Regions from separate parts of the Paenibacillus pseudetheri genome, predicted to be linked through region 2. Evidence: predicted binding sites of a transcription regulator. Region 2 holds the regulator's gene; each other region holds the start of a gene.
The links. The regulator Rex, encoded in region 2, represses fermentation and respiration genes when NADH is low (regulators of the CRP and FNR family bind a similar motif). The targets are predictions, from matches to a motif close to TTGTGAAATATTTCACAA.
Positions count from the first base shown of each region.

Region 1 (11,106 bases), on a different contig from region 2:
AAGAAATCCATCACGGGTATTAAAGCCAATTTCCTCGAAGATTGGCCAACGAACAATGTACTCGTGCCACTCACGGTATCGATGTACGTCTCCGATGACAAGGTGAACTGGGGACTGCTCAAAGACAATGCCACGCAGAAGCTGTGGAATGACGGCAAATACACGGAGACCTATGTGTGGGACGGCAGCAAGGACGGCATTAAAGCGATCGGCCCAGATGCGAAAATCGCGTATGCTCGGTACGTCAAAGTGACGTTCTCCATGCATCCTTCGGCGATGACGCTCGTGGATGAGATTGAAATTATCGGTCAAGACGGGCAAGCAACGGGAGCAGTAACCGTGCCGACGCAGGAGGCGAAGCTCCTGGCACCTGGCGAAGCGACGGCGGGCATTCAGGATCTTGGACTGCTCTATAACGGACATTATGCGGATAAACCTGGAATAGGGAATTGGAAGAAGGACCGGATTATTCCGAATATCAGTTACGTGGATAAGGATAATAATCCGACGGCATGGCTCTTCGATGGCATCCTCTATCTCGGGACGAACTCTCCAGAAGGCCGCAGTTTCGGGGCGGGGTCGGGTAATCCGGCCATTCTTGCAGACTGGAAATGGTATTTGGAAAAAACATTTGCGGCAACTGGCGATATGCAGCAGTTGAATGAAGCGACAAAAGAAGTCGGTCTGAAGCTCGGCGAACCGAATCATAAGACAAAGGTTGTTCTGATGATTCCGTATCCGGATGAGGGTGTAGTCAATTTCGGAGATCTCGGTGACGGAAATCTCAACTTTACTGGCCACGATGCGCAAGCGCTTACAAATCGTGCGAAGGCAACGCAGTGGTATATCAATGAGGTGAAGTCGCTCTGGCCTGAGGGGAAATATCCGAATCTTGAACTGGTAGGCATGTACTGGCTGGAAGAACAAATCGGCATCGATGCAGCCGGTCCGGACTTGGTGAAATCTGTAAGTGAGCAAGTGCATGCGGAGAATATGAAATTTTTCTGGATTCCGCATTCCTTGGCGTACAAGGCTTATATGTGGAAGGATGTCGGCTTCGATGCGGTAGCGCTCCAACCGAACTATTTCTTCGCGCCGATAGGTTATGATCGTTTTGAAGATGCTTCGAACATCGCGAAACTTTATGGGATGACTAACGAGTTCGAGTTCGATGATCGGATGCTGACGGACGGTGTGTTCCGGGAGAGGTATATCGATTATTTGAACAGCGGTGTGGAAACCGGATTAATGGAACATGGCTTCAACGCTTACTATCAAGGTAATAATGCCGTTTATGATAGCGCCGTGAGCACAGACCCGGCCAATCGGATCCTGTATGACTGGCTGCATCAATATGTCAAAGGAACTTATACAGTCAACAACGCGGCTCCGCCTGAAGTGGAAGTGCAGATGAACGGTGAGCCGTTTAAGGCAGGGGAAGTTCTAGCAGACTCCAAGAAAGTGAAATTTACATGGAACCTTAAAGATGTTGCCGATCCAAGTGTGATCAAAGTTTCTGCGATGTATGATGGAAAGCCTTACACGGTAGGGACGGAAATCACGTTAAAGAATATGCTTGGCAAGCATGTGTTGGATGTTACCGTCACTTCGGGGAAATCGAAGAAAACATCGTTTACGTTCGAAGTGAAGACGGATGCTGCGACAATGATTGCGCTCGTGGACAGTTACGTCAATGACAAAAAAATGAATAACAACGATGCAACGGCCCTTAAAGTTTACCTCGATGCGATGAAACAGGCGGAAGGCGTCAACCCAGCCGAATTCACGACATCGCTGAAGAACTTCAATGCGAAGCTGGATCAACTGAAGCAGAACATTGCGGGCGATGCCTATACGATGTTGAAGGAAAGCGTCTATTACCTGGCAGGCAGTCTGGCTCAAGGGAAACCTGTTGAAGTATCGTCGATTGAAAATGGTGGTCCGAATTATATTCCATCCAACGCGGTGGACGGATTCCAAGCGACACGCTGGGCGAGTCACTATGATGATGCGAACTGGTTCCTAGTCGACCTGGGTCAGCCTACAGCGATAGATACAGTTCGCATCAGTTGGGAAGGTGCTCGCGCCGACACGTATAAGCTGCTCGTATCGGACGATAAGAAAACTTGGACCAATGTAATGCCGAATGACGGCATTATTAAAGCGCAGGACGGTAAAGAAACGGTTCAATTTAAGCCGGTTACGGCGAGATACATCAAATTCGAAGGCGTAAAGCGGGCGACATTCTACGGTTATTCCTTCTATGAGTTCGGTGTATATTCGCTTTCTAGTCAGCCGGCATCTCTGGAACGCAATCTTGCACTAGGGCTTCCTTATAGCTGGTCGCAGGAGCCTGAGGCAGCGTATCCGGATGATCAGAAGGAACTGACAGATGGTAAATACGCTAAGTTGGATATTAAAGATCCGGCGTGGGTCGGACATCTGCGGAAGAAAACTCGTGAAGTCGTGTTTGATCTAGGTGATAAGAAATCGATCTCGAAGATCAAAGCGCATTTCCTGGAAAGCTGGCCAACCAACAATGTGCTCGTGCCGCTGACCGTCTCGATGTATGTCTCCAATGACAAAGTGAATTGGGGATTGCTTAAGGACAGCGCGACACAAGAACTCTGGCGAGATGGAACGTACGATGAGACCTATAAATGGGATGGCAGTAAGGACGGTATCAAAGCCATCGGCCCAGATGCGAAGATCGCCCATGCTCGCTATGTGAAGGTGACATTCACAATGCATACGCGTGCAATGACCTTCGTGGATGAGATTGCAATCCTCGGTGAAGACGGCAAAGCTGCCGGAGCCGTAACCGTTCCAACGTATACGCCGAAATTCTTGGCGGCAGGCGAAGCGACAGCGGGTATCGAGCATCTTGGACTTTTGTATAACGGGCAATATGCGAATGACCTAGGCATCTGGACGAAAGAACGGATCATTCCGAACATTAGTTATGTCGATAAGGACGGCAAGATTAAGGATCGACTCTTCGATGGCGTCCTGTATCTTGGCATTAATTCTCCAAATCCAGGTCGTGATTTCGGCGGGCAGGCTTATCTGGAAGATTGGAAATGGTATCTGGATAAAACCTTTGCGTCAGGCGGCGATATGGATGCGTTAAACGCAGCGGCTAAGGAAGTATCCGATGCGCTGAACGAGTCTGGCGTGAAGGAAAAGGTTGTCCTCATGATTCCGGATCCAGGTGAATCGATCACTAATTTCGGAGCTGTTGAACAAGGTGGAGAATCGCTGAACTTCAATGATTCCGTTGGCAAAGATAAAGCCCTTGCGAACCGTGAAAAAGCAGTTCAATGGTGGCTGCAGCAAGTCAAATCGAGATGGGAAGCAAAAGGTTACGCTAACCTCGAGCTTGTAGGTATGTACTGGTTCGAAGAGCAAATCAGCACAAGCCAATCCGGACCGAATCTGATCCGTTCGGTGAGCAGCACCCTGCATGACATGCAAATTAGCGGCAAGGACCTGAAGTTCTTCTGGATTCCGCATTTCTTCGCTTATAAAGCGTTCATGTGGAAGGATGTCGGTTTCGATGCGGTGACGATCCAGCCGAACTACTTCTTCGAGCCGACGGATATCGAGCGCTTGGAGGATTCTGCGAATCTGGCGAAGCAGTATGGCATGTCCAATGAACTCGAGTTCGATGATCGGATGCTGACGGACGGCGTGTTCCGCGAGCGGTATATCGATTACTTGAACAGCGGTGTGAAGACAGGGCTCATGAAGGATGGCTTCAAATCGTATTACCAAGGCAACAATGCAGTCTATAACACCGCGGTAAGTAAAGATCCAGCGACGCGCGTTCTTTACGACTGGCTGTATCAATTTGTTAAAGGAACGTATCAGGTCAACGAGGCTCCGCCTTCCGAGGTAGACGTGCAGATGAACGGCAAGCCGTTCCAGAGCGGGATGAAGCTGCCCGATTCAGAATCCGTATCCTTTACATGGAAGCTTAGAACGGATGATGGTCTGACGAAAGTGACGGCGACGTATGACGGCAAGCCTTATACAGCGGGTACCGTTATTCCGCTTGCAGGCAAGCTTGGCAAGCATGAGCTTAACATTACCGTTACGGCGGGGCGTATGGTGACAAAGTCATATGTTATCGAAGCAACGACGAATGCATCTGGTATGAAAGCGTTAGTCGACCGCTTCGAACAAGCGAAGCAATTTACGAATTCTGCAACGGTGCGTTCTTTGAACAACTATTTGGAAATGATGAAGCGCTATGAAGGGAAAGATGCAGCGCAAGTCACCAAGTATCTCAAAGGCTTTAACGCAAAGCTGGATGAATTTAAGAAGGCGGGTACGATAAAAGATGAGGCGTACAATACGCTGAAGGAAAGCGTCTATTACCTCATAGGCAATTTGGCGCAGAATAAAACGGTAGAAGCTTCGTCTACCGAAGGCAATAATGCGAATTATGCACCGGCTAAAGCCGTCGATGGATTCCCTGCTTCAAGGTGGGCGAGCGAATACGTGGACAATACTTGGTTCCTGGTCGATCTCGGTGAAGGGAAGGAAATGGATACGGTTCGAATCGATTGGGAATATGCTCGTGCCGATAAATACAAACTTCTTGTGTCGAACGATAAGCAGAACTGGATCAATGTCATGCCAAATGACGGAATTATTACCGCGCATGATGGCAAAGAAACGATTCAGTTCAACCCGGTCAAGGCAAGATACATGAAGCTACAAGGCATAAAAAGAGCAACCGATTACGGATATTCCATCTACGAGTTTGGTGTCTATAACCTCTCGGGCGCTGTAGACGTGAAGGGCATTGAGGGCATACAAGTAAAGGTTGACGAGGAGGCAAAAAAAGTTACGATTGATGGATTGCTGATGAATGGCGTCCTTACAAATGTGAAGTTGAAGGTGCTTGATCCGAAAGGCATGGTTCATCTCGAAGATGAGACGAAGAGTACAGTTGCGGGAAGCTTCCAATTCACATTCAAACTTACGGGTAATTTAAAGGGAACCAATGAGGCGTATCTATCAACTGGCTATATGAGCGAGCCTGTAAAAGTGACCTTTGAATACTCAAAAGAAAACCCGGGTAAAGGTCACGATAAGTAATGGAGAAATAATCCATCCAAGCAGCAATACGACCCGCGCTGAAACTTCCTGTACCGGTTATCGAATGATCTGTCCGAGTAAGACTAATAACCGAAGTAAGAACGTTTGAGGCGTAACATAACAAGCCGATTAGGTGCCAGACCACGGGGTCTATACCTAATCGGCTTGTTTCTATGTACAGAGGTGATGACAAGACGGGATCTCTTCTTTCTTAAACGGGAGAATCATTTGCGGGAACGATCTTCAAGATCAATAAAAAATATACTGTAATCGAAGATAATAAATTTGAAAAATTAAGAGGTTTTAAAAAGAAAATTAGTGATGAACCATTGGCCATAAGCTAAATTATATCAAGATATTATTCAGGTTTTAGTGGGAATGTATTATGTATTGTATAATAGAACGACTGCCTAACCAGGTATATATAATATAAAACATAGGAGGATACATGTCCTGGAGCAAATTGAAGCAACAACTGGAGAGTTTTCTCTGTCCTGCGTTATACGGCAGGGTTGAATATCGCGCAAGCAGCTACCGTTATTTACCTGATAAATCAGGGAGTTGTTATATATCGGTAGATAAAAAGAACGTACTCAATATGAATGATAGAACTAGCTCAATTAAATGGTATCAGACGGAGCAGGAGATTAAGAATGATTCAGATCTCCAAATTCCTATCAACCATGAAGAAATTGAAGCGGTTAGAAAAGATAGCAATGGGATCATCCCAGAGGATCGTCTAATAGTCATTGCAAGAAGCAGAAAAATATCAGAAGTTGCAAAGGAGCTTTTGTCAGCACAGACGTCATTAAGTAAATCGAATTTTATTGTTATAGCTACTAAGTATTTATCTATTTCCATAGAGGAGAGCTTAGAAAGCGACGATATCTTATTGAATATTCTAGCCTTAGTGGACAGACGAGTTGGAAAAAAGCGAATGCTGAACATGACTGAGAAGATGAAGTTAAAGCATCCTATTGTGCAGTATTTTTATGAACTACGGCGTAGTACATAATGAAAATAAATAACTTCATTGAAAATTCAAGAGCAGATGAACTGTCCGGATGTCCTTTATATTTATGTGGATCTTACGGTCACGTATGAGACGAAATCATTATTGAAGAGATGGCATCATTGCCATCTCTTTTTTTGATAGAAAGGCGATGTGGATGTGACCCCTCACTGCTAGGTGACAGTCATCATAGACGTACTTGTATGAGGTTGCTACAATGATCCATGGAAATTAAGTGAAACTAATCACAGGGAATTACAGAAGGAGTTATTTATCGTGAAAAGAATTGTAACACTGAGCACACGCAAACTGATGGATACCGCAAAACACGGAGGATGCGGCGCATGCCAGACATCTTGCCAGTCCGCTTGTAAAACTTCCTGCGGAGTTGCAAACCAGAAGTGTGAGAATGCAATGAACAGATAGGATTCGGAATTGTACCGCCCATTGCTCTGCTGATGGGCGGCTGTTTTTAAGAAATGGACGCTACCTCTACAGGATGGCAAAGCCGTTTCTACTTGTGTGTAAAAGGAGCCTGATTAGCAAGTATGATTCATCAATATAAACTAAATGGTTACAACATCGTGCTCGACACCTACAGTGGCTCGGTACATGTTGTTGATGACCTAGCATATGAAATTATAGCGAATTATGAGAAAACTTCTGCCGAAAAAATCGTGACAACGATGTTGGATAAATATAAACATGATTCCAGCATTTCCGAGAGTGATATTCGAGAAACCATCGCGGATATCGAGGAGCTTAAGAATGATGGACAGCTCTTTACAAAAGATGAGTATGAGAACCTCTCGCTCGATTTAAAAAAACGAAAAACTTATGTTAAGGCGCTCTGTCTTAATGTTGCGCATACCTGTAATCTGTCATGCGACTATTGCTTCGCTAGCCAAGGGAAATACAACGGAGATAGGGCAATCATGAGCTATGAGGTTGGACAAAAAGCTATCGATTACCTGCTTGAAAATTCGGGTCATCATCGAAACCTGGACATCGACTTTTTCGGCGGGGAACCGCTCTTGGCTTGGAAAGTGGTTAAACAGATCGTAGCTTATGCAAGAAGCAAAGAACAAGAATACAAAAAGAAGTTCCGCTTCACCTTCACGACGAACGGGATGCTGCTGAACGATGAGGTCACCGAGTTTTTAAATCAGGAAATGTACAATGTCGTATTAAGCCTGGATGGAAGAAAAGAGGTTCATGACCGGCTTCGCCAAACGGTTAACGGAAAAGGCAGCTACGATCATATTGTTCCGAAGTTCAAGGAATTCGTTCGTAAGCGCGGGGACCAAGAGTACTATGTTCGAGGAACTTACACTCGTAACAATGTCGATTTCACCAACGATATATTTCATATCGCAGATCTTGGTTTTGACAAAATCTCTATGGAACCAGTCATCTGTGATCCAAAAGAACCCTATGCACTTACCGAGGAGGACCTGCCGGAGATATACAACCAGTACGAAATTCTCGCCAAGGAAATGATCGGGCGTGGTGAACAAGGCAAGGGGTTTACCTTTTATCACTACATGCTTGACCTCTCGGAAGGACCTTGCATACAGAAAAGAATCACTGGCTGTGGTTCAGGAACTGAATATCTTGCTGTCACTCCGTGGGGAGAGCTTTTTCCTTGCCACCAGTTCGTCGGGGATGAAGAATACAGCATGGGAAATCTCTGGGATGGCATCACAAAGCCTGAGCTGCAATGTCAATTTAAAGAGAGCAACTGCTACTCAAAGCCGGAATGCAAGGACTGTTGGGCGAAACTCTACTGCAGCGGGGGTTGTCCTGCCAATGCACTGCACGCGACGGGTTCCTTGGTCGGAACCTATGACTTCAGCTGTGACGTCTTCCGCAAAAGAGTCGAATGTTCCATGATGGTCAAGGTGGATGAATCCATTAGAGCGATGGAAGAGTAATCTAACTAGTTAGCGTAACGGATGATAAACTGTAACCGAGAAATAGACACTTATAAATGAAGTGCTCTTTCTCGGTTTTTTTATTAACTCTAACTTTCACTCGGTGATGTAGGATGAGGAATTCAAGTCTAATCTGTTTTAGCGGACAGAGAGGGCTTTTTTTAATGCGAAAATCCCGGGTTTTTACTTAAATTAAAAATACATATGACAAAAGATACATTAAATTAGAAATTCAATAGTTTTTTTGTCGAAAAATAAACTTTTTTCTAGGGAGTGTCGATATAATAGGATAGAAATCTGCTTTTCTGCAGTAACTGTAATTACGGAAGCGTTAACAATTATATGAATAGTCATTCGACAAGGAGGAAAGCGATGTTAAAAAAGTTAGGCAAGATTGGATTGGTATTTATTTTAGTCATTGGACTGCTACCGATGATTTCACTCCGGGCATACGCTGCCACACCTTCATTCACCAAAACGGTGGACTTTCCCATTCAGCCTCCAGTTACAAACGCCTCGGGTAAGAATGTTTCTGATGTTGATGTTCTTCCTGACGGAAGTACCGCAGTAGTGTTGAACACATTCGCTTATCAAGGAAATTCCTATGTTTATACTTATTTTCTTAAAGTATTTGATAGCACAGGAGCTCCAAAAACGGATGTTCCTCTAAGTAACTTAATGGATACCTATTACAAAATGACTGATGTGAATATGCTTGCGCTAAGTGATGGAAGGATTCTGATTACTTACCATAAAAGCGACAGCGGCGATAACAATTTGCAATTGGGGACCGTTAAGGAGAACACCCCCAATGCCTATTTCATGGTGCTAAACCAGTCCGGACAAAAGGTGGTCGGTCAGACGCAGATTAATACATACTCTGCCGCCAGTACCCCGGCACTCACGCGCTTTGTCTCTATAACGGAATTGTCTGACGGCAATATAGCTTTTTCCTGGCAACGAAACGACAATATTAGCACGGCTACGCGTGTGTTCTCTGTTACGGGTAACCCGGTTTCGAGCGAAACACTGCTGGTTTCTCATAATGCGAGCATGACTAATGTATCCGCTGGAGACGGTGTATATATGGTTGCTTACAATTCGGGAGTAGGACCCCAGACGGATACTGTTTATCTGAAAATATTCAGTAATAGTGGGACTCTGTTAAATACGATTAATAAAGGAATAAGAACGGATGAAAAACAGCTGTTTCTATCCACGTTGAACAACGGGAATTTCATGTTCAGCCAATATAACTATAGAAACGACTCATCAACGGTTTCTTTATATGATAAGAACGGTACGAGTAAGGGTGATTTTACAGTAAGCGGCTCTCTAGGCGAATCTTCGGCTGCTATTTATAGGAATAGTGCAAATCCGGGCTTTGTAACAGTAAGTACCGACCCCACTTCTACCAATGCCATCAATGATGCGTACAACAACTTTAAAGAATGGTCGGGAACGCAGTATGCTTACCTGAATTATTATGACAATGACGGTAAATTAGTCTTTACATCGGATCAGCCGGTGGATTCCGCTCCGGTGGCTATGCAGGGTTTCAATGAAGCCACTTGGATGTACGCTGTGGAATATTATCCAAGCTTCCGATTGTATCCCACATTTGGCGACAAGCTTGTCTTGGTGACAACCGATAATACGGACGCTGATCATTATAGAATAACCGCTAAAATATTTGAGACGGGAGCTCCGGCACCAGCGGCTATCATTGACTATGCAGCTGAGCAACTGACCGGACTGACGCCAAACAACGCGTACTCGGTTAACAACGGTACGGCGGTAACGGCGACAGCAGATGGTAAGCTGGCTATAGACAGCAGATGGTTGGGGACGTCAGTGAGCATCGTTAAGAAAGGTGATGGCTCGACGACAACGGATAGCCCGGCACAAACGCTGACTATTCCATTCCGTCCAGGGGCACCGACTGGTGTAACGGCGACGAATGAAACGGCGATAAGTGCTAACGATGGTACATTGACTAACGTAACAACTGCGATGGAGTACAAGAAGGGTGTGGCGGGTACTTGGACAAATATTTCAGGTGCAACCGTAACGAGACTTGATCCGGACATCTACTATGTCCGGACAAAAGCGACGGTGACGGCGTTTGCGTCAGAAGCGAAGAGCGTGACGGTGGCTACGTTCGTGGCAACACCGGAAGTGACACCGGCAGCCATCATTGATTATACGGCAGAGCAGTTAACCGGTCTGGTGCCAAACGGCGCGTATACGGTGAACGGTACGGCAGTAACAGCGACAACAGATGGCAAGCTGGCCATTAACAGTGGTTGGTTGGGTACGTCGCTGAGCATCGTGAAAAAAGGCAATGCCTCGACGACATTGGATAGCGCGGCGCAGACGCTAAGCATTCCGCCTCGTGCAGGGGCGCCGACTGGTGTGATGGCGACGGATGAAACGGAGATCAGTGCTAACAATGGTACATTGACGAACGTGACAACCGAGATGGAATACAAGAAAGGTACAGCAGGTGCATGGACGAATGTAGCTGGTGTAACCGTAACGGAACTTATCCCGGACACGTATTATGTCCGGACGAAAGCAATGGCGATGGCGTTTGCGTCAGAAGCGAAGAGTGTAACGGTGGCTACGTTCGTGCCAACGCCGGAAGCGACACCGGTAGCCACCATTGATTATGTGGCTGAGCAGGTAACAGGTTTGACGGCAAGCGGCTCGTACACGGTAAACGGGGCTTTGGTAACAGCGACAGTGGATGGCAAGCTAGCTATTGAGAGCAGCTGGTTGGGGACGTCACTGAGCATCGTGAAGAAGGGCAACAATTCGACGACAACGGATAGCACAGCGCAGACGCTAAGCATTCCGATCCGTCCAGGGGCGCCGATAGGTGTAACGGCGACAGACGAAACGGCGATAAATGCTAATAATGGTACCTTGACGAACGTGACAACCGAGATGGAATACAAGAAGGGGGCGGCAGGTGCATGGAAGGATGTGACGGGTGTAACCGTAACGGAACTGACTCCAGACACGTACCATGTGCGGACGAAAGCGACTGGG
Region 1 is NZ_CAKMAB010000052.1:11,100-22,205, forward strand. It holds gene L1028_RS27925 (DUF4855 domain-containing protein) at 1-5,106, shown strand, start outside; gene L1028_RS27930 (SF0329 family protein) at 5,555-6,121, shown strand; gene scfA (six-cysteine ranthipeptide SCIFF) at 6,395-6,544, shown strand; gene scfB (thioether cross-link-forming SCIFF peptide maturase) at 6,667-8,052, shown strand; gene L1028_RS27945 (S-layer homology domain-containing protein) at 8,425-11,106, shown strand, end outside.
Region 1: the regulator Rex is predicted to act here: its motif matches at 6,352-6,369, upstream of scfA (six-cysteine ranthipeptide SCIFF).

Region 2 (11,106 bases):
TAAGGACCGAGACAGAAGGGACGATCGCGAGTGACTCTTTTTTGCCCTTCGGACCTTTTTAGCAAATCGTTGCTAAAAGGTTTTTTTGTTGCGATTTTTACGGGGATGTAATTTCAAAAAGGAGGACGAAGAGAGAAATGGCAAACAATCAAGCGCTTAATATTGTGAAAATGAAAAAAATGAAAGCAGATGGTGAGCGGTTAAGCATGCTGACTGCTTATGATTACCCATCGGCTCTACTTGCTGAAGAAGCCGGTATCGATCTTATTCTGGTGGGTGACTCCCTGGGAAATGTGGTACTTGGATATGATACAACTTTACCTGTTACGATTGACGATATGGTCTACCACACTCGTTCAGTAACTCGGGGCGCACAAAAAACATTCATTGTGGCAGATATGCCATTTATGACCTACCACGGAAGTATAGATGAAACCTTGCGGGGTGTGCGCAGACTGATGCAGGAAGGGCGGGCTCATGCCGTCAAAATGGAAGGCGGTCTCGAAATTTGTGAGACTGTTACTGCGGTTGTAGCTGCGGGAGTTCCTGTGCTGGGGCATATTGGACTTACACCACAATCGGTAAATATGATTGGTGGCTACCGCATTCAAGGTAAGGACGCCAAAGATGCAAAACGTCTGATGAATGAAGCTAAAGCCCTTGAAGCGGCAGGTGCTTTTGCAGTGGTACTGGAGCTGGTGACAGAAGAAGTAGCACAAGCGATTTCTGAGGCACTGAGCATTCCGACCATTGGAATTGGTGCAGGCCGTTATTGCGACGGTCAGGTATTGGTTTTCCATGATTTGCTACGTTATGCCTCACCCTACCGTGAGAAACGTTTTGTCAAAACCTACGCGGATGTGGGTAATGTAATTCGTGAGGGTATCAGCCAATATGTACAAGAAGTGAAGGACCGTTCGTTCCCAGATGAAGGCCATGTTTTTAAGGCGGATGAAACCGTTCTGGAATCTTTATACGGCGGCGCCGGAAAGGATGGGGAATAAAATGAGAGTCGTCAGAAGCGTTAAGCAACTGCGCGAGGCCTTGGAATATATGAGACAAGGTGGGCATACCCCGATTGGGTTTGTTCCAACAATGGGATACCTGCATGAAGGACATGCCAGTCTGCTTCGGCGGGCAGGAGAAATGAGCAACACGGTCGTCATGAGCATATTTGTGAACCCGCTGCAGTTCGGACCGAATGAGGATTTTGATTCCTATCCGCGCGATGAAGAGCGTGATTTGGAGCTTGCGGAACGCGAAGGTGTCGATATTGTATTTATCCCCAGTGTGGAAGAAATGTATCCACAACCTACCCGGACTACTGTCTCGGTATCAGAGCTTACCACTCGACTTTGTGGGGCTTCGCGTCCAGGGCATTTTAATGGCGTAACAACAGTTGTTAATAAACTATTCAATATCGTGCAGCCAGATTATGCTTTCTTCGGGTTAAAGGATGCTCAGCAAGTAGCTGTACTCCGCCGAATGGTATCCGATTTGAATATGAATGTTGAAATTGTGCCTTGCCCTATCGTTCGTGAAGGAGATGGACTTGCACTAAGCTCGCGTAACGTATTCTTATCTCCGGAGGAACGTTCTCAAGCATTGGTGTTATCTCGTTCCTTACGTGAAGCACGTCAGGCCATTGAAGAAGGAAAAGTTACAACCGTTGCTGAAGTGCGGGAATTGTTGACATCGGTTGTATCCAGCTCACCTTTGGCGGTCATTGATTATGCGGAAATACTGACATTCCCTAATCTGGAAGGCTTAGAGAACGAAGTTTTATTAACGGATGTAAATGGGGAAATTATTATAGCGCTTGCCGTGAAGTTTGGCAGAACGCGCTTAATTGACAATAATGTATTTATTCCAAAGGAGGTTGCCGCTCTTGTTTAGACATATGATGAAATCCAAAATTCACCGGGCGACGGTGACAGAAGCGAATTTGAATTATGTGGGAAGTATTACCATTGATGAGAACTTAATGGAAGCGGCAGATATTCTTGAGAATGAAAAAGTGCAGATCGTGGATAACAATAATGGTTCACGGTTAGAAACCTATGTTATTCCAGGGCCTCGCGGCAGTGGTGTGATCTGCCTAAATGGTGCAGCTGCACGTCTTGTTCAACCGGGAGATACAGTAATTATTATTTCGTATGCGATGCTGTCTTCGGAAGAACTGGAGTCGCATAAGCCAACGGTGGTATTCGTGGATGAGAACAACAGACCTGTGAAGCTGGCTGATCATGAATTGCATGCTACAATCGCTTAAATTATGGACTTACGCCATGTAATGAATGGCAGGGATGAAAGACCCCGTTCTCGCAGAAAATGAAGTCAGGCAAGCTGAACTGATTTCATCTTCAGTAAGGGGGGATAGCCCATGTTTCAACATTTGTTTGCTGAAATGAACAAGGTGCTTCAGGAGATCGTAACAGATTACCCTACAGCGGAGGGTGCCCGCCGGAATGAGCTTTTATGCAATTATAATATGCTGCACCGACTTAGTGATAAAGTGATGGATGAATGGCTGGCCTTTGCTGAGAAGCTAAGTCACTTTCGTGAAAGTGTAGATTTTACGACTGTGGTTGAAGAGGAAGTGCCAGAGCAGGAAGCACCCGAGCTGTGCATGGATACTTTTGTTAGAGGTCAGGGGTATTATAAGCTGCTGATGTTTGGAAAATGTATTGAACAGTTTAAGGAAGTTATTGTGCAATATCCGGATAGCCTGGCTGCTCGATTATATTTAGCCATCTCTTACCTGCAGGAGGGGGAGGGGGAAGCTGCTTGGAGTCATCTGAACCATATGCTCGGTTTGGTACGGGAAACCAAGCTGAAGGCAATGGTTTATAACGCTTTAGGTTGCATCAGGGCCTCTCAAGAACGTTTCAATGAAGCGCGGGAGCTGTTTGGCCTTTCTTTGCAGCTTGACCCGGCACTTCCTGAACCAACCGTTAATTTGGAGGTTTGCCGCCGCCGAGGAGGTAAGCTTCATTTCGGAAATCAGCTTGTTTCATTATTGTAAATTATTACGTTTACGGTTTATTATTCCGCATTTTCATTCAAGCGATGCATCCCCTGAACCAGTGGTGTGCATCGCCTTTTTTCGCAACTTCTGTTATGCTGATTAAGAGTCTCAATTGAAAGGGAATAGAATTATAATGAAATTTGCCGTGCTTGATTTTGAAACAACGGGAACCCAATCCGTGGGTGAAATTATCCAGGTTGGCCTTGCAATTATAGAAGAAGACCGGTCCATCTCCCGGGTATATGGTTCCTACGTCAAGCCCGGAACGCCGATACCTCCTTTTATAACTGGTCTAACGGGGATTACCGACGATGATGTAAAGGATGCACCTGAGCTGGATGAGATGATGATGGAGCTTGTCCCACTCTTGGATGATGTTGTGCTTGTAGGGCATAATGTCGCATTCGACTTCCATTTTTTGCAAAATGCTTTAGACCGATGTGGGTATTTACCATTTCAAGGGCGGATTTTAGATACGATTGATTTTCTGAAAATCTGCTTTCCTTCCCTCACATCCTATCAACTAGGATCAGTTAGTGCACATTTTGGAGTGACGCATGATCGTCCGCATCAGGCAGACAGTGATGCACTCGCAACAGCTCTTGTATTGCTGAAATGTTTGGAGGAGCTCTACGATTTGCCTCTGCTGACGATCCAGAGACTCTGTGAGCTGTTTACGGAAGAGGATAGTGATCTTGGTTGGTATTTTGATGGTCTGCTGCGTGAACGGGAAGCGGAGACGCTTCAGCCCGAAGGTGATCTGACTTTCTATCGTCAATTAGCACTTGCTGTAGGAGACTGGAACGAATTAGCTCCACCTCGAGACGAGCATGCTGAGAATCCACTACACAATTTATCTTTTACAGATTATATGGATGAAGTAACGAAACGACTTAAAGAAACTTTGCCACAGTATGAAAGCCGAGAAGCTCAGGATATTATGATCAATGAGGTGATGACGGCACTTGCCGAAGATAAGCATTTATTGATCGAAGCAGGGACAGGAACCGGCAAATCCCTTGGTTATTTATTGCCTGCCATATACCAAAGCGTACGAACAAGTGAAAAAGTCATGGTCAGCACTCATACTATTAATCTGCAGGATCAATTGCGTGAGCGTGATATTCCTTTGTTAACACAGGTAGTTCCTTTTCCATTTAAAGCTGCAATTTTTAAGGGCAGAGGGCATTATTTGTGTCTTCGTAAGTTCGAACATAAAATTAATAAAAAAGACTTTATAAGTCCGAGGGAAGATGCGCTTACTGCGGCTCAGATGATCGTTTGGCTGACACAAAGTGAATCAGGAGATGACGAAGAGCTCAATCTAAGTGGACGTGGCGGAGATTTCTGGGAGACGGTGGCAAGCGATACCGATTCTTGTCTGGGTCGCTCCTGTCCTTGGTTCCGTAAGTGTTATTATCACCGGGCTAAGCATGAAGCTGGTATTGCAGACGTGGTCATTACGAACCACTCTAAGCTTTTCGCAGATGTTAAGGCTGGGCACCAGCTACTTCCGGCTTATGAACATCTTGTAATAGATGAGGCCCACCATCTGGAGGACGTGGCTGGCAAGCATTTAGGCATGCATATGAAGCATTTCACGGTGGCGCATACACTATCGCGTCTTTATAAGGATAGTCGAAATGGCCAACTTCCTACGCTGCGTCAAATGCTTCAGTCATCAGGCAGTGAGGAAGCTTCTGAATGGAGCGGAGTGATCGATAGAATCTATCCGGACCTGCTTACCGTAAAAGAAACCTGGGATCTGCTTAGTGATAAACTATTCAGCCTCTTGCCGGAACGTAGCGATGCAGCGGCGGGAGAAGCTGGACAGTTAGTCATGCGGCTACTTCCTACCCGTAAACCGAAAGATTGGGATGAATTGGTTGCTCTAGAGAATACTATGAATCTGACATTAAGCGAAATTATCCGTAAAGGTGATAAAATGCTTAATGAGATGCGAGATCAAGAAGGTCAATCTTCCTCAGATAGTCTAGTTACCGATATTAGCGGCTTATTTAAGGATTTAGCTTCTATACGTGAGCAAGTGCGGTTTTTTATGGGATTAAACGATGAGAATGTAGTATATTGGCTGGAGGCGAATGGGAATTATCGTAGTAAATCGCTACAGCTGTATGCCGTTCCTGTTGATGTTAGTACTCAGCTTAAGGAGCTGTTTTTCGACAAGAAGAAAAGTATCGTGCTAACTTCGGCGACACTCTCTGTCGACAAATCTTTCCAGTTTATGATTGATAATCTCGGACTTAATGAAGCTGCGGAAGAGGGGCGTCTGATGACATCACTCCTGCCTTCTCCCTTTAAGTATCGGGAGCAGGCGCTGTTAGTTATTCCCCGGGATTTCCCTAGTGTGAAGGGTAGTGTGGGCGATGCCCGATTTGTCGATACACTCGTACAGTCACTTGCAGAAGCAGCGATTACAACACGTGGGCGGATGCTTGTCCTGTTTACTTCTTACAAGATGCTACGTCAGGTTTACGATCCTCTGAAAGAGGCTCTGGCTTCACAAGAGATCGCGGTGCTAGGTCAAGGCGTGGAGGGGGGCAGCCGTAGCAAGCTGATCCGCCGTTTTCAGGATAGTGCAGCCTCTGTACTGTTAGGAACAAGCAGCTTTTGGGAGGGTGTAGATATTCCAGGTGAAGCATTAACATGCTTGGCGATCGTGAGGCTTCCATTTCAACCGCCAAACCACCCCCTAGCGGAAGCAAAGTCTGAGTTATTACAAGCCCAGAAAAAGAATCCGTTCATGAAGTTGTCTGTTCCTCAGGCGGTTATTCGCTTTAAGCAAGGATTTGGAAGGCTGGTACGGACAGCGCAAGATCGGGGTATTGTTATTGTGTATGACACAAGGGTGATTGAATCTCACTATGGGAAGTATTTCCTCTATTCGTTGCCTGGCCCGAAAATGGAGCATATGCTTACGGATCAAATGGTTCCTCGTATAGCGGAGTGGTTGGAAGACGGAGGCGTTTCTTGAAAAGAACGTCATCGATCTTATTAATCACTCTACAATGAAGGGCGGTATAAGAATACCGCTCTTCATTGAGACGAGGTGCAGAAATTTTGATAGGATTTGAACAGAATATTACTTAAATTAGGAGGTAAATTATGAAATCGGATAAAATATCAGAAGCCGTTGTTCGCAGACTTCCTGTGTACTTGCGTTTCTTGAATGATCTCCAGAAACGTGAAATATTAACCGTTTCCTCACAAGAACTAGGACAAAAACTTGATTTAAATCCCGCTCAAATCCGTAAAGATTTAGCTTATTTTGGAGACTTTGGCCGAAAAGGTATCGGGTATGACGTAACTTATCTTATTGAAAAAATCCGCCATATTCTGAAGCTGGATCAACAATTGAATGTGGCTCTAGTAGGTGCTGGTAACCTTGGACATGCATTATCTAATTACAATGCTTATTTGAAAGATACTATGAAGATTACCGCTATATTTGACTCCTATGCACCTAAGGTAGGACGGAAAATCAACTCTCTTACCGTTCAACCGATGGAGGAGCTTGGTCAGACGGTTCGTGAACAAGGGATTCGAATTGGGATTATTACAGTGCCTGATTCAGAAGCGCAGAATGTAGCTGATATTCTCATTGAGTCTGGCATTGAGGCGATTTTGAATTTTGCACCAATGATTCTAAAAACACCACCGAATATCCGGGTTCATGCTGCCGATTTTACAACGGATTTGCAAAGCCTTGCTTATTATTTGAAAGACGGAAAGGAAGAAAGCGGAAATGAAGAGCAGTAAAACGATTATTAAGGGCGGGCGATTTCTTATTCCGGGAACGGATGAGCCGGTTCTGAGTGGATATATGACTATTGAAGATGATTTGATCACTTACATAGGAAAAGAAGAGCCTTTAATGGAAGATGGTGTGCAAATTGTTGATGGCAGTCGTCTGCTGTTTATGCCAGGTCTGGTAAATACACATGGCCATGCTGCAATGTCATTGCTTCGTGGTTATGGAGATGATTTAGCACTTCAGGTGTGGCTTCAAGAGAAGATGTGGCCGATGGAAGAGAAATTCACCGGAGAAGATGTATACTGGGGAACCTCCTTATCAGTACTAGAAATGCTGAAAGGTGGCACTACAACCTTCCTGGATATGTATGATCATATGGATCGAGTAGCTGAGGTAGTCGAATTATCAGGTATTCGTTCCGTACTGATGAGAGGCGTAATTGGCTTATGTCCAGAGGAAGTACAGAATCACAAGCTTGCGGAAGCGATTTCTTTTGCGCGCAACTGGCATGGTAAGGCTGACGGCAGAATTACGACGATGATCTCGCCTCATGCCCCATATACTTGCCCACCGGACTTCTTCGTTAAGTTTGTACAGGCGGCACATGATTTGGATTTACCAATGCATACCCATATGTCCGAGACGAAACGCGAAGTGGAGCAGAATGTGGTGGATTACGGACTGCGGCCTGTAGCGCATTTAGAGAAGCTTGGAATGTTCACACGTCCGTCTATTGTTGCTCATGGCGTTCATTTGAATGATGAAGAGATCGAGATTCTGGCTCGTCATGATGTAGGTGTGTCTCATAACCCAGGAAGTAATCTGAAACTGGCTAGTGGAGTGGCTCGGGTTACGGATCTTCTAAAGGCTGGTGTGAAGGTGTCATTGGGTACAGATGGTGCGGCAAGCAATAATAATCTGGATATGTTTGAAGAGATGCGTCTTGCAGCCCTCATCCATAAAGGTGTAAGTGGTGATCCGACGGCTGTTCCAGCTCCGGAAGCGCTGCGTATAGCTACGGAGTATGGAGCAAAGTCTATCTTTTTAAATGATGTGGGTAGACTCGCTGCAGGCATGAAAGCGGACTTTATCGCGATTGATATAGACCAGCCGCATTTGCTACCACACACAGATCTGTTGTCTCATGCTGTATACTCTGCCAGTGCCAAGGATGTTGAGCATGTATGGGTGAACGGTAAACAGGTTGTAAAACATGGACAATGTGTAACGTTAGATGAGGAAGCAATCCGTCGTAAGGCGCAAGAATCCTTTGATGGACTGCTTAAACGGTAGTCTAAGATCAAAACGAATAACTGAAAGGCTGTGACTTTCTGCGATTGCAAAGTTACAGCCTTTTGTGTTTCTGATCATTAGATCATTGAATTGGATATGAAACTTTGGATAAACACACAGGTGTGTTATATAATCAAAAAAGATATATTACTAGAAAGGGAGCTGCACCTTGAAGAAAAGGAAAAAATGGATCCTCCTGGGGTCAGTTCTGATTCTGCTCCTTCTGTTCGGACTTATCCAGTTCTATGCTTATATTATGAAAGATCAATGGAACGAGCGAGATATCGCTAAGGATGTCGCCAAAACCAGTGCTGGTCTGACAGAGGTAACCAAAGCGCAGAAATCCGTGTGGGATGAAAATGCGGTGTACTGGGTCTTAACAGGGAAGAATGAAGCCGGGACCGAGTTGATGGTTTGGGTGCGTTTTACTGTAGACGGGAAGTTTGTTGAAGGAACCGACGCAGTATATGCTGAAGAACTAAGTAAAGGGACCTCTGAAGCGAAAATGCGTAGCCTTATAAAAGCCGATCTTCCGGACATCAGCATTGAGCGGTTGTTGCCAGGAGTGTATAACGGGGAGTATGCTTGGCAGCTTTTTTATAAACAAAGCGGTCGATATTATTATCAATTTTATCGGTTCTCAGATGGGGCTCGAATGGGTGAAGGTTACAGTTTACCTAGCCGCTAAATTAAACAAAAGCATTATAGGAGAAACAAGCGGATCATTTATGGTTCGCTTGTTTTTGTTCAAACGGATATTTGTTTGATATACTAAAAGTATACGAAATGTGATATACTATAAGCGTGGTTTTTTTATATAGGTATTTAAAGATTCATATGAAAAAAAGGTCTGTTAATTAAGAGTAACAGCCCTTTTTTTGTCGAAATAAATCAATAAATTTAATAAAATGGAAAGAATTAAAAAATAAAATTTTAAATATCTTCACACTTTTTTTCAATATAGTATATACACCTATGATATACTACTGTTTGTAATTAGAACAGTGTAAGTAGAACGTTAGGCTCTGATGAGCTCTTAGCAGCTATGACTTTGGATCATTCTGTTTACATTTTTTCATCTTTGAGAGGAGGACGTTTCTTGAAATTACGTCTTGTACCTGTACTGATAACGTCTCTACTGTCGGCTATGCTATTATTCGGAGGATTCTTTTTATATCGTCAGTTTGCTTTGCAGGAACCGCTCCAAAAGATTGTAACTGGATTTGAGGGAGTAAATACTTCACATATTAGTATTAACCGCGATGAGGTCACTTTGAAACTTGATTTGCAGCCGGGCACGAATTTACGTGATCTAGTATCATATGTATCCAAAGAAGGAAAATCAGTGATTGAAGGACGTAAACTTAAACTCGATGTGGAGCAAAATTCAAGTGAACTATTGGATGATTACTGGGATAAAGCGATGTTCTCTGTTGCTGAGGCCATGGAGAGCCGTAAATATACAATTATACCTACAGAACTTGATAGATTGAAACAGCAAAATACGCAATATAAAGATGTAATAGCATCTACTGATATCGACGACAACAATGTATACGTAAGCTTGAGTAATGGAAAAGAAAGCAAATTTATTATTTTGCCGCGAAAACCTGCGACTTTGGGGGTATGGAATAATGCCTAAGTACCTTAAAGAAATTTTACTCGGATTTATTCCTGTACTGTTTATTTTCATGGCTTTTTTAGGTATTAATATATTCCCGATTGTTATAGCAGCTGGGATGCTTACTGCACTACTTATCATTGCTCATTTGCGTGGCGGGCTTACGGTGAACGCTGGTGCTGGAAAGAAACGCAAGAAGGAAGGACCTTCAAAGCTCACTTTTGAAGAAATAGGTGGGCAAGACAATGCGAAGCAAGAGCTTCGTGAGGCGCTCGATTTTTTGATCCGTCATGAGGAGATCAGTAAATTTGGGATTCGTCCTTTGAAAGGGATTCTACTCACTGGCCCTCCAGGAACAGGTAAGACCCTTATGGCCAGAGCGGCTGCGCATTATACAAACTCTGTATTCGTGGCTGCATCAGGCAGTGAATTTGTAGAAATGTATGTTGGTGTCGGGGCCGGTCGGATCCGCGATTTGTTCAAGGATGCTCGTAACCGTGCTGTTAAGGAAAACAAACAAAGTGCCATTATTTTTATTGATGAAATTGACGTAATTGGCGGTAAACGTGAAGGCGGCCAGCAGCGTGAATATGATCAGACCTTGAATCAGCTGTTGACTGAGATGGATGGTATTTATAATAACGAAACTCCGCGTATTCTACTGGTAGCTGCAACAAACCGGAAAGAAATGCTTGATTCGGCATTGCTGCGTCCTGGACGCTTCGACCGTCATATTCAAGTGGACATGCCTGACAAAAAAGGCCGCAAATCGATTCTCGAATTGCATGCGAAGAATAAACCTCTTCATCCAGATGTGAGTCTCGACAAAATTGCTGAAGAAGCCTATGGTTTTTCCGGTGCTCAGCTTGAAAGTGTCATGAATGAGGCCGCGATTTATATGATGCGTGAGGACTTGACGAAAGTTGAGCAGCGGCATCTGTCGATGGCGATTGACAAAGTAATGATGGGTGAAAAAACGGATAGAGAAACAAATCACGAAGAGAAAAAGAGAGTCGCCATTCATGAATTGGGACATGCCATCATGGCAGAGCTCCTTCGTCCCGGAAGCGTTAGTCAGGTTACGCTGACTCCACGGGGGCAAGCCCTTGGTTATGTGCGACATAATCCTCAGCAAGAGCAGTATTTGTACACCAAAGATTATTTGGAAGATCAGATTATGATTGCACTTGGTGGAGCAGCGGCTGAAGAAATGTATTATGGTGGACGAAGCACAGGTTCACGCGGTGATTTCGATCAGGCGCTGAATATTGTGGAAACGATGATGAAGTCAGGTTTAACTTCGCTGGGTATCGCCAATCTGGAAATGGTTACCACTGAAGAGCTTATGAAGGAAAATAGTAAGATATTGGATGAGTTGATGACGCGCAC
Region 2 is NZ_CAKMAB010000004.1:98,615-109,720, forward strand. It holds gene panB (3-methyl-2-oxobutanoate hydroxymethyltransferase) at 138-1,004, shown strand; gene panC (pantoate--beta-alanine ligase) at 1,054-1,896, shown strand; gene panD (aspartate 1-decarboxylase) at 1,889-2,272, shown strand; gene L1028_RS04915 (tetratricopeptide repeat protein) at 2,384-3,025, shown strand; gene dinG (ATP-dependent DNA helicase DinG) at 3,162-6,023, shown strand; gene L1028_RS04925 (redox-sensing transcriptional repressor Rex) at 6,155-6,808, shown strand; gene L1028_RS04930 (amidohydrolase) at 6,795-8,096, shown strand; gene L1028_RS04935 (cell wall elongation regulator TseB-like domain-containing protein) at 8,266-8,784, shown strand; gene L1028_RS04940 (hypothetical protein) at 9,196-9,738, shown strand; gene L1028_RS04945 (AAA family ATPase) at 9,731-11,106, shown strand, end outside.

Region 3 (11,106 bases), on a different contig from region 2:
TCAGTCCCTTCTTCGAGTTAACCGGATAGATTCTATAGTTTAAACTCGTATCCCTTAAAAGTGAATTCCCTTTTAAATCCTACTATTCGAGCAACTGCATTTGATGGATAATTCACTTCCATACAGTCCCAATATGGTGTAAACCCATTAGAAAAACAATATTGCACAAAAGAATGAACAACGCTTTGTGCAAGTTTTTTTCCTTGAAAAGATTCAATTGTTTCAATATCAATTCCATGTATTTCATTGTAGCGAAATCCTGTAATGCATAGACTGACAATTTCATCTTTGTATAAAACACAAAATCCAATACCTTTTTCAAAAAAGTCATCTGCACTTTCCCAGAATTCCAATATTTTTGATTCTAATAACTCTTTATTCAGAATTTTATTTGTCTTTAGCATATCACTCGTTATTTTAGTAATAGCAAAATTGCGATCAACGTTATGATTCACCTGTTTTTTATATTCTCGTGGGGATAAAATATATACATTTTGATCCCATGACTTCAACTCTCTATCACTGAAGATTTCTTCGAAAGTTATATACCAACTTGAATGGTTACCAATACATTCAAACCATTTCAAGCCTAGTTCCCTCGCTTGTAAAGAGATTACCTCATCTATATAACTTCTAATTCCCTGATTAAATAGATCATTCTTTGAATCTCCAATAAAAATAAATCCATCCAAATTACCTTTCCAGATCATGGCGGAACGTGGTCTTTCAATATTATCAACAAATATTCTACCTGGATTTGAACCAACTACTATCGCCTTCTCTTCAATATTAACACCACGATTAACAATATCATTACACCTATAAAATTGACTTCTATCTAGTTCATAAATCATCTTGTCCCACCTTTTAGAATTGATATCATCATATATTGCTTTGTTGAATTTGCGCTGATTTCCTATAACGTAATATTCACGAAGTTCGCCAATCTACAGAATACAATTAAATAAACGAACAAACCGGGAATCTAATTGTCCTATAGACTATAATCTTATTATACTATGAAATGGAAAAATATGACGAATGGTATTCTTTCACCTCCAAACAAAAAGCCTCCGCCAATTCCAATGGCGAAATTATCTAAAAATTGATTCACGCGAACATCCCATCAGTGACATGCACGTTTGTGTCAACAACTAGCTAAACCCAATAGACAGGAAGACAGGTTTATTCTCTTGCTTAGCTTTGTCAAAAGCTTCTTCCGACCAAGGAAACCAGTTCATTGGGTTAGGAGCAGTTGCAGCAAGTACGGCGATTTCCCTTGGCTAATCTATTGAGTTGTTGTTCATTGTATGGGGCATCACCTCCTTGTCTTTTAGAACTTTTTGTTATGTATCGAGTTTTGCATACCCTTAAAAAAAAGAAAAACCCTTACATGACAGCTAAGGGTTTAAATAACTTCTTCACTTAATTTACATAAGCGCAGGCTCTTATAATAAGAGACATTAAATCAGAGAGCTTGTGGTTACTCTTTCTCCCATAACAATTCTTGCCACACCGCTCTTGAGCGCCGCACGAATAACCGCTTCCCGGATACGCTCCACTACCCGTGGATCAAACGCATTCGGCATAATATAAGTTTCATGAAGATCACTGGCGTTAATCACCGAAGATATCGCCTCTGCAGCAGCCAGTTTCATATCTTCATTGATTTCAGTGGCGCCACAGTCAAGGGCTCCACGAAAAATACCGGGAAAACAGAGAACATTATTGATCTGGTTAGGAAAATCGGAGCGCCCTGTCGCCATAACTTTGACGTAAGGCCCGGCAATTTCAGGATCAATCTCCGGAGTAGGATTGGCCATGGCAAATACAATCGGATCAGCAGCCATTCTTTTTACATCACCTAGCTTTAAGGCACCGGGGGCGGATAGTCCGATAAATACATCGGCACCCTGAATAACTTCAGATAAGGAGCCTATCTCCAGATGAGGATTCGTAATTAGTGCAAACTCGCTCCAATGCGGTTTATCGTAATGGACAGCACGGTTAATTGCACCCTGGCGGTCCACACCGATCAAATTTACGGCACCGGCATGGAGGAGCATCTTGGATACGGCGATACCGGCGGCTCCAATACCGTTCACCACTATCTTCACATTCTTAATGTCCTTGTTACATACTCTTAACGCATTCAAAATTCCAGCCAGTACCACAATCGCCGTCCCATGCTGATCGTCGTGGAAGACTGGAATATCCAGCTCCTGCTTAAGTCTCGCTTCAATTTCAAAGCAACGAGGCGAAGAAATATCTTCGAGATTAATGCCTCCGAAGGTAGGGGCGATTGCTTTGACAATCGCGATAATCTCCTCGGTATCTTTTGTATCCAGGCAGATTGGGAAAGCGTCCACATCTGCAAACTGTTTGAACAACGCTGCTTTGCCTTCCATGACCGGCATAGCTGCTTTGGGACCGATATCGCCAAGTCCGAGCACAGCTGTTCCGTCACTAACGACCGCCACCGAATTTTTCTTAATCGTATATTCGTATGCTTTATCTTGGTCTGCGGCGATAGCCTGACACACTTTAGCTACTCCGGGTGTATATACCTTGGATAAATCCTCCATGCTTCGAATAGGGTTCTTCAAGCCGGTCTCCAGCTTGCCGCCAACATGCATCTTCATTACTTCATCCATTATTTTCATTACTGTTCCTCCTGTTAATTGCAATATATTTTTCTCTATAAGCTTTCTGGCCGTATGCTTGACATCTTAATCAGCTCCAAAACCGCAATAGAATAGTTGCCACAATAACGGTGCTAACGCCGCCGATCCGGGTTGAGATCTGGGCAAAAGGCATGAGCTGCATACGATTGGAGGCAGAGAGAATGGCTACATCTCCGGTTCCACCCAAGCCGCTATGGCAGACGGTTACAATTGCCGCATCGACAGGGTACATATTGATTTTTCTTCCCACAAAATAGCCGGAAACCACCATGCTGAAGACTATGGCGAGGCAGGTCAGCACATAAGGTACAGAGATAATGGCAGCTACATCCTTCAGAGGAACGTACAGCATGCCCAAACCTACCATTAGCGGCCATGTCAGGTTACCAGCAACGAACTTATACAACTGGTAAGCTCCATTTTCGAATCTTTCGGGAAGCGCCTTGACACATTTGATCAGAACAGCCATCAGAATCATGACAATCGGTCCGGGTATCCCCACATAATCTGCAAGCAATGCCCCAACAATAAAGAAACTGCATGCGATCAGAAGTCCCGCACCCATCATCATGAAATCTTTGGGTTTGTTATCCGGATTGTCATGCTGTAAATCATCACCGGATTTGACTAGTGTACCGTTACCGCTTAGATGAGGCTTTTTCTCGCCCAGACGTTTCAGGAAGCCCGCCACAATGATGGCGAATACGTTGCCGATAATTGCCGACGGGATCATCTGCGATACGTAATAACCGGCTTCGTGTCCACCCAGAATGCTTGAGTATGCAATGGAGAGAGGAAGAATGCCTTCGCCGATTCCACCGCCAAGGATCGGTACGATAATAAAGAAGAAAGTATGATACATGCTATAACCTGTGAGCGTTCCTACCAGTAGACCGCCCAGAACCGCTGCAATCGTCCCGACGATCAGCGGGATGAAGATCCGCGTAATACCCGCTACCAGTGTTTTGCGGTGCATGCCGAGCATACTGCCACTCACCAGGATGGAGATGTACAAGTACAGGAAGTTGGCCTCTTTCATCAATGTGGTGACAGCGTCTGTCACGGAAGAGTTGAACAAATTTAAGTAAATCAGCAGGGATGGGATCATAAGAGCCATGATAGCGGGGCCGCCTATATTTTTCAACAAGGGAAGCTTCATACCGATATCACTCAGCAGAATACCCAGAACCATAATGACAGCGAACCCTCCAATCATGTCATTCGGTAGCTTCCCCGCCACACTTGCAAGAAGAATGACCACTGCCAGAGCTAGATACACAGGAAGCGGAAAGGCACCCACCTTAAATTGCTTACATTTTTGAATGAAGGCAGCCTTTTCTGGCAGGGGACCTTCCTTTCCTTTGGAAACAGGTGTTGGAATCGCTTTTTGCATTTTTCATTTCCTCCTAAACTCTTTTCTAGCCTTATAGTAGCGGAAATGAAAGCGCTTTTGTTTTTACGTAATTATTGATTGAATTATGAAAATTATTAAAGTAAGCGCTATCAAAAAATAAGTAATTAAAAACCGCCGATTCCTTATAAAACACGGAACCGGCGGGCCACTCCAAAAAGTTATATAAATTTAGAAATCACAGAACTGCCGCGGGAAGACATACGATATCGCTGTACAGGCCTTCCTATGGTGCCATAGGTCAATTCACTGTTCAGCGCTCCCATATCCGCGAGGACGGCAAGATATTTCCCGACCGAAACCCGCGAGATTCCGGAACTAACTGCAATCTCTTCAGTGCTAAAGGAATTTGCATTATGGGTCTCCACCGCTTTCCAGACCGTCCGCAGTGTGTGCCGGGTAAAGCCCTTGGATAAATCCTGAACGGTCGAGGGCTCTTTCCTATACCCGGTTAGCTTATCCAATTCAGACTGATCCAGCGAATCCTGATTGCGGAACAGAAAATGCTGTTCCTTGTAGGCGGAAAGGGCTGCGAGAAAGCGTTCAAACTCAAACGGTTTAATAAGATAATCGACTGCACCGTTCTGAAGCGCGTCTCGGATACTGTCCTTATCGCTCGCAGCTGAAATAATAATCACATCTATTCGTTTGCTGCCTCGACGGAGTGCGGACAGCAGTTCCAATCCATTGCTCTCTTTCATGTAAATATCCAGCAGAATCAGCTCGAAAGACTCATCTGCCAATTTGATCAGTGCTTCACCCACTGATTTAGCCCAGCCTTTACACTGAAAACCTTCTACTTGCTCCAGATAAAATTTATTCATCTCGGCTACCATCGGATCATCTTCTACAATCAGTACACTAATCATTGACCATCACTCTTTGCTCGATAGGGTAAACTAACCGTAAATCGGGTCCCTTCTCCCTTTCCCGTTTCACAAACAATCGCACCTCCCATAGCTTTAAGGCTCCGCTCAACCAGATACAAGCCAACGCCTCGATCATTTCCTTTTGTCGAATAACCCTGTTGAAAAATATACGGCAATTTCTCATCTGGGATACCGCTTCCATTATCACTAACCGTAACTATCAGCGTCTTATCCTGAAATTGAAAGCTGAAATGAATACATTTGCTGCCCGTACCTTCCGGTGCTTCCATTGCGTTATCCAAAAGATTACCGACTATCGTAATGAGTTGGCAGGATCGCTCCGGATCGCTAGGCTCCGGCAGAACCCCATCCTCCAGAAGCACCAGCCGAATTCCGGCTTCTCTGGCCCGACTCAGCTTACCCAACAGAAATCCGGCCATCACAGGATCCTTCACTTGTCTCACCACCGTACCCATCTCTGCCTGTGTTGTTGTGACAGTACTTGTTATATACTCCTCCAACCGATCATACCTTTTCATATGCGTTAATCCTAATATTACATGCAGCTTGTTCATAAACTCATGCGCCTGGGCACGCAATGCCTCGGCATATAAGGAGATGCCAGATAATCTTTCCATAAGTATGCTGATCTCCGTCTTATCACGGAATGTGGCAATTGCACCTTCTACAGCTCCCTTTACATGAATGGGAACCACATTTGCCAGTAACGTAACGCCGCTATGCTCCACCTCCAAGTCCTGGCTGGCTTCACCGGTTTTGAGCACAGTATTCATCCGCAGTGATGGCCAAAAGCTCTCCACCGACTGGTTCAAGGGATCATCCTGCATGCCAATGGCTGCAAGCAAACGCCTGGCTTCTGTATTAATCAAAGTAATACGTGACTCTTTATCAACGGCAATGACTCCCTCCCTAACTGACTGTAGCATGGAGTTGCGCTCTTCCAAAAGCTTAGCAATAGCGGCCGGTTCCATGCCAAACATCATTTTTTTGATGACACGTGCTAGCAGAAATGCTCCCGCAGCCCCTATTAGACTACCTATAAGCAATCCCCAATATAGGATTTCCACGTTCTCTCTTATGGCAAGTCTGATGTTTCCCAGTGATATCCCAACCGCCACCGCTCCTAATTGTTTCCCGCTTGCAGAGAAGACAGGTGAAAACGCTCTTACAGATGGGCCCAAAGAACCCTCGGCTTCCGAGATGCTTTCCCGCCCCTGCAAGACTGCGGCTTCATCGCCACCGATAAAATGCTTACCAATTTTGTCCTTGTCCGGATGGGAATATCGGATCGCATTCATATCCATGACCACAACAAATTCCACATTGTTCAACAATCGGATTTCCTCAGTGTAGCTTTGCAATTCAGACGAGCTGCGTGATTTGTTTAACGCTTCAATAATTAGAGGGTTACGAGATAAAGTACGGGAAATGATCACAGCCTTTTGTTCCAACGAGGATTTTGTTTGTGAGGAAACCTTTATACTAAATAGCATATAGACCACTAGCAACATTATGATAAGAACTGCACCAATCATCAAAGTAATTGTAGTTTGCAGCCGAAGTGTGTGTTTGCCAATTTTCATCAGCTGTCCCTCCGGAAATTTTTCTTCATTCTAACGTATACGTGTAAGGATGGCTATGACCTTATACGCTACACCGTTATAATAAAACAACAAACGCATGGCTAAGATGAGCCCAAGCGTTTGTTTGCCTAGCCGAAAAGAGGCAGGGGGAATACTTATTGAGCTTTTACGAATTCAGCGGATTTCATACCCGTTTGGCGGCCGAAAATAATAATTTCCGCAACAGAGTTACCGCCGATCCGGTTTTGACCATGCAAGCCTCCGGTAACTTCGCCTGCTGCAAAAAGCCCTGGAATTGGTTGTCCGTCTTTATTTAAAACTTCTGTGTTGGTGTTAATTTTCACGCCTCCCATCGTGTAGTGAATTCCAGGGCCGATTTTAATTGCATAATATGGCGCGCCGGACAAGTCATTGTCCATTCCGGTTGTTCTGCCGAAGTCGGCATCCTGTTTATTCGTCACCGCGCTGTTCCAGGTGTCAAGTGTAGTTTTCAACTGATCTGCCGGTACGTCCATTTCTGTTGCCAAAGCCTCGATCGAATCTCCTTGGATAACGAAGCCCATTTTTTCATATTGTTCAATCGCTTTAGCGCGAGATTTTACGCCGGAATCAAATACAAGAAACGCAGATTTCTCAGGAAGCTTATTGATTGCAGCGGTGACATTATCTCGTGTATCCAGTTCGTTTGTGAAACGTTTGCCTACACTTGAAACCAGGATCGCTCCTTCCCCACGAACAGCCTCCCCAATGAGATAGGACTTTTCCTGCTGCACAGTCGGGTGAACTTGGATTTGATCCATATCGACTGTGATACCGCCGAGCTTCTCAATCATCTTGATACCGTCACCGGTGCTGCCCGGCTGGTTGGTGGTAACGTACCCCTCCAAATCAGATCTGACTCCTGAAATCATGTCTAGATTGGCGCCGAAACCACCGGTTGTCACCACGACAGCAGACGCTGTAATCGTTTTCTCATCAGTTTGGTCAAAGATGACTTTGACGCCATTGACCTTACCGTCTTTTTCGGTTATTTCCTTGACATTTGCGTTAACAAATAGGGGAATGCCTTGTTCTTGTACGTTTTTCACCAAACCTTTGACAAGGTATTGTCCTACTGCAGAGCCATCTTCAGGACGGTGTGTGCGTTTTTCGTTCATTCCGCCTGTAATCGTGATATTATTCAATCTAATCCCGATAGAATCCAGCCAATCAATCGCACTTGCGGAATTGTCTACGAAGAAACGAAGCATCTCTTTATCGTTCGTATCATGGCCACCTTTTAAGGTCTCTTCATAAAACAGATCATTGCTGTCTTCAATGCCTTGCTCTTTTTGAAATTTCGTTTCAGAAGCATTCATTCCCGAAGATGATTTTGTTGTATTCCCGCCGGCAACCGGCATTTTTTCAAAAATAACCGGGTTCATCCCTTTTGCTCTCGCCTCAAGTGCAGCAGACATACCGGCACCGCCTGCACCGATAATGATGATGTCATATTTTTCTTTTAGTTGATCGTACGGTGTATAGCTAGCTTTGGATGCTCCCGAAACGGCTTCAGTTTCCTTTGTCTCGTTGATCTTGCTGGTGTTCTTGCTGGTGTTCTTGTTCCCGTTTCCGTTGCTGCTGTTGCTGTTGCCACATCCTGTGATAACAAGCATGACTGAGAGAACGAGAATAAGAGCAGTGGTTACTTTTTTATTCATGTTATAGCTTTACCCCCTTGTGAATATTTTTACAATCAGCTTAACGGCAAAGGCCCTGCCCTTGAAAGTTTATGTAACTAAAAAAAACGTTTTGTAACTAAAGTAATCACTGCAATGGGTATGAAAGACCACAGGTTAGGGGCATAGCTCAAAAAGAAGAGCCTTTAGGCTCTCCTTCGAACAACGTCTGGCGCTTATATTTAACAGGAAGAAAAAGGTTCTATACGTCTTCATATTGAAGAAGGACAAAATTTAGTAAGTTCTAATCATATTATTAATAATTCCAAACTACTCAACTCCACCACATCTCTGCTAGTGGCCTTCACAGCATAATTACAATCTAACTTCCCGCACAGCACATACTTCTTCTGCCCAGGATCATACACATAGACGGGTGTTAATTCGAACCATCCCTTGAGCTTGTCATAAGCTTCGTCATGGCTCACAGCAATTTCCCCTTCGCTCTTGAACTCATCAAACGTATCGAGCATTGGCTTGTTATCCATATAATTTATAATCTTATAATTCTGCACATCGATGAACAGGAGGATCTTACGCTGGAATATACGATTACTTGGCGCCTTCATCCTCAGTGTTGCCTGAATATGTCCTCTTTCCCGTTGTAAAGTCTTCAATATCCATTCTCCGGATTCATCCGGATAGAGCTGGCTTAAACCAGCTTCGACTGCGGCTATACATTCGGCTTGTTCTGCATCTGTGATAGGAAATGAGTCCGGATGCGGCTCACTAGCTATTGCCTGCTCAATGGGAACTACCTCAAGTAGACTTATCTCCTTCCTTTCGAACGGCTCCAGTTCCGTATTCTGTTGCTCCCAATGCATTACTTGATCAATATTTAGTCGTTCTCTCGTACCTGATATAAACTCAAATGGGATCGTGGTTGTTCCGTCATTTGTAATGTAGATTTCTTCTATCCCATAGATCGGCAGGAGTTGCTTCGTCTCGTACACCGGATATTCTAAAAGCTGTAGTTGTTTCCTCGCCTGTGGCTCTATCGTTTGAAGTGTGAGAGTATAGTTCTCTTTGTGCACAAGGGAGCTGGAAGGAAACTGGCCATATACACTGTAAAAAACAAGCCTACCTTCCGCATCGAAGCGAAGCTCGATCCGTCCACCAGGAGTGACTGGTATGCTACCTATTTTTTCAATAAAATGATATTCTCCAATCTGTTCCTTCTCTAAGTGGAATTGTTTACCGTATACCACCCTTGCCTCAGCTTCAATCCACCGGATAACTCCGTTAAAATCCATATTTTGGAATGGTGTCCCATTCGCATAAGTTTTCCCGCCAACAAAAATCACACTTTTATAGTTGCGGGATTGTAGGTCAATCGTGATGACGGCAGTTCCTTCCGGATTGTAATCGCCCTTCCATTCCTTCATATGAGCAGGAAACCATTCCATACTAAGAAAATAGTTGGTCTCTCCCAGCATCGTAACGTCGTGATAAATTTCATGAGAATGTAAGTAGTAGTTGTCCAATCCATATTTTTGCTGTGTAGTATCAAGCAGTTCTTTGATTCGAATATCCATAATAGTGCACCCCATAAAATTAATGCCTACATCATACCATTACTTAGCTTTGATTATGAAGCGCAGCAGCGAATATTGGAGGGGATTGTTATCCAAGCTCATGCAATGGGCTTTGCTGATGTTCAGAAAATGATCAGTAACTTGAGTTTTAATAATACAGAGTTAATAAAATTTTGCACAACCTTCACCAGAATTCTATACGTGAATAATGACCAAATATTTTAATGGAGGTAAATCATCATGAATGACATCATCGATGGAAATACGGAATTAATACAATTTTTCCCACTTCCAGCGCATCTTAATAGTAAAGATATTGCTTGTATTGTAACTGTTGCTTATGCAGAAGAGCAGGGACCAAATTTAACGGGCCTCATAAATGCTCTATACTCCAAGGGATATACGAACCTTGATCATCTACTAAATTCCACATGGAAAAAATTATACCAAGTTCCGAGGTTGGGACACAAAAGACTGATGCTTCTACTTCGTTTACTAGAACGAATTTCTGCAGATCCCAAGACCATAGAAAACCATTCAATTGTCCCTCGTGTTACAATGCAGAGTAAAAAGGAAATGAAAGAATTTACTTTAAAGAGGATTATAAAGAAGTATAACGAAACATCTGTGGTGGTAATAAGTGAAGCTACCGAAAAAGAAGCTCGTATAAAGAAAATTAAAGATAGACTCCGTGAAATGGGGTTGATCATATAACAAAACCCCGCCAGTATAATGTAGTGTACTCTTTGAATTGGGAGGGCTAAATAAGAGAAGGAGCAATAGAGGTACATTCTTTTACTTACCTTCTATTGCTCCTAATTACATATTTTTTTCAATGTTTTCTTAAAAGATTGTAGCTGTTCAAGGCTTGTAATGACTTTCAATTCATTCAGTAATCGCGCGATGCATCGAACCAGCGTTGAGCCATCTCCTCTGTTAAAGGTTGGTCAATCAGATGATCAGACTGGCTGAGTTGCCATACCGCTTCGGAAAGGTCTTCTCGTTCGGTGGTTTCGATGCCTTTGAGGTTGTTAAAGCGCGCGGTGAAAGCAGAAATGGCTGCCTCGGCTTCGGCAAAGGTACGGGCCTCGGACAAAGTTACCTGCGCAACGTTATAAGCTTCATTAGCCAGCTTGGCCAGACGTTTAGGCCAGGACGAGAACGGGCGGCCGAACTCAGTCGTCCACCACTCAGGCTTTCGTAATTGGCTCACTGAAGCATGGTCGGTCCAAGGGCGTGCTTCAGCTCGTTTTTTCATTTGCTGTTTCAGACGCTTACCAGCGAT
Region 3 is NZ_CAKMAB010000014.1:74,880-85,985, reverse strand. It holds gene L1028_RS14820 (GNAT family N-acetyltransferase) at 33-854, opposite strand; partial or broken gene L1028_RS31685 (DUF255 domain-containing protein) at 1,158-1,288, opposite strand; gene L1028_RS14810 (NAD(P)-dependent malic enzyme) at 1,464-2,663, opposite strand; gene L1028_RS14805 (2-hydroxycarboxylate transporter family protein) at 2,734-4,077, opposite strand; gene L1028_RS14800 (response regulator) at 4,257-4,964, opposite strand; gene dcuS (DcuS/MalK family sensor histidine kinase) at 4,961-6,568, opposite strand; gene L1028_RS14790 (flavocytochrome c) at 6,724-8,268, opposite strand; gene L1028_RS14785 (hypothetical protein) at 8,535-9,821, opposite strand; gene L1028_RS14780 (hypothetical protein) at 10,062-10,535, shown strand; gene L1028_RS14775 (hypothetical protein) at 10,711-11,106, opposite strand, start outside.
Region 3: the regulator Rex is predicted to act here: its motif matches at 8,286-8,303, upstream of L1028_RS14790 (flavocytochrome c).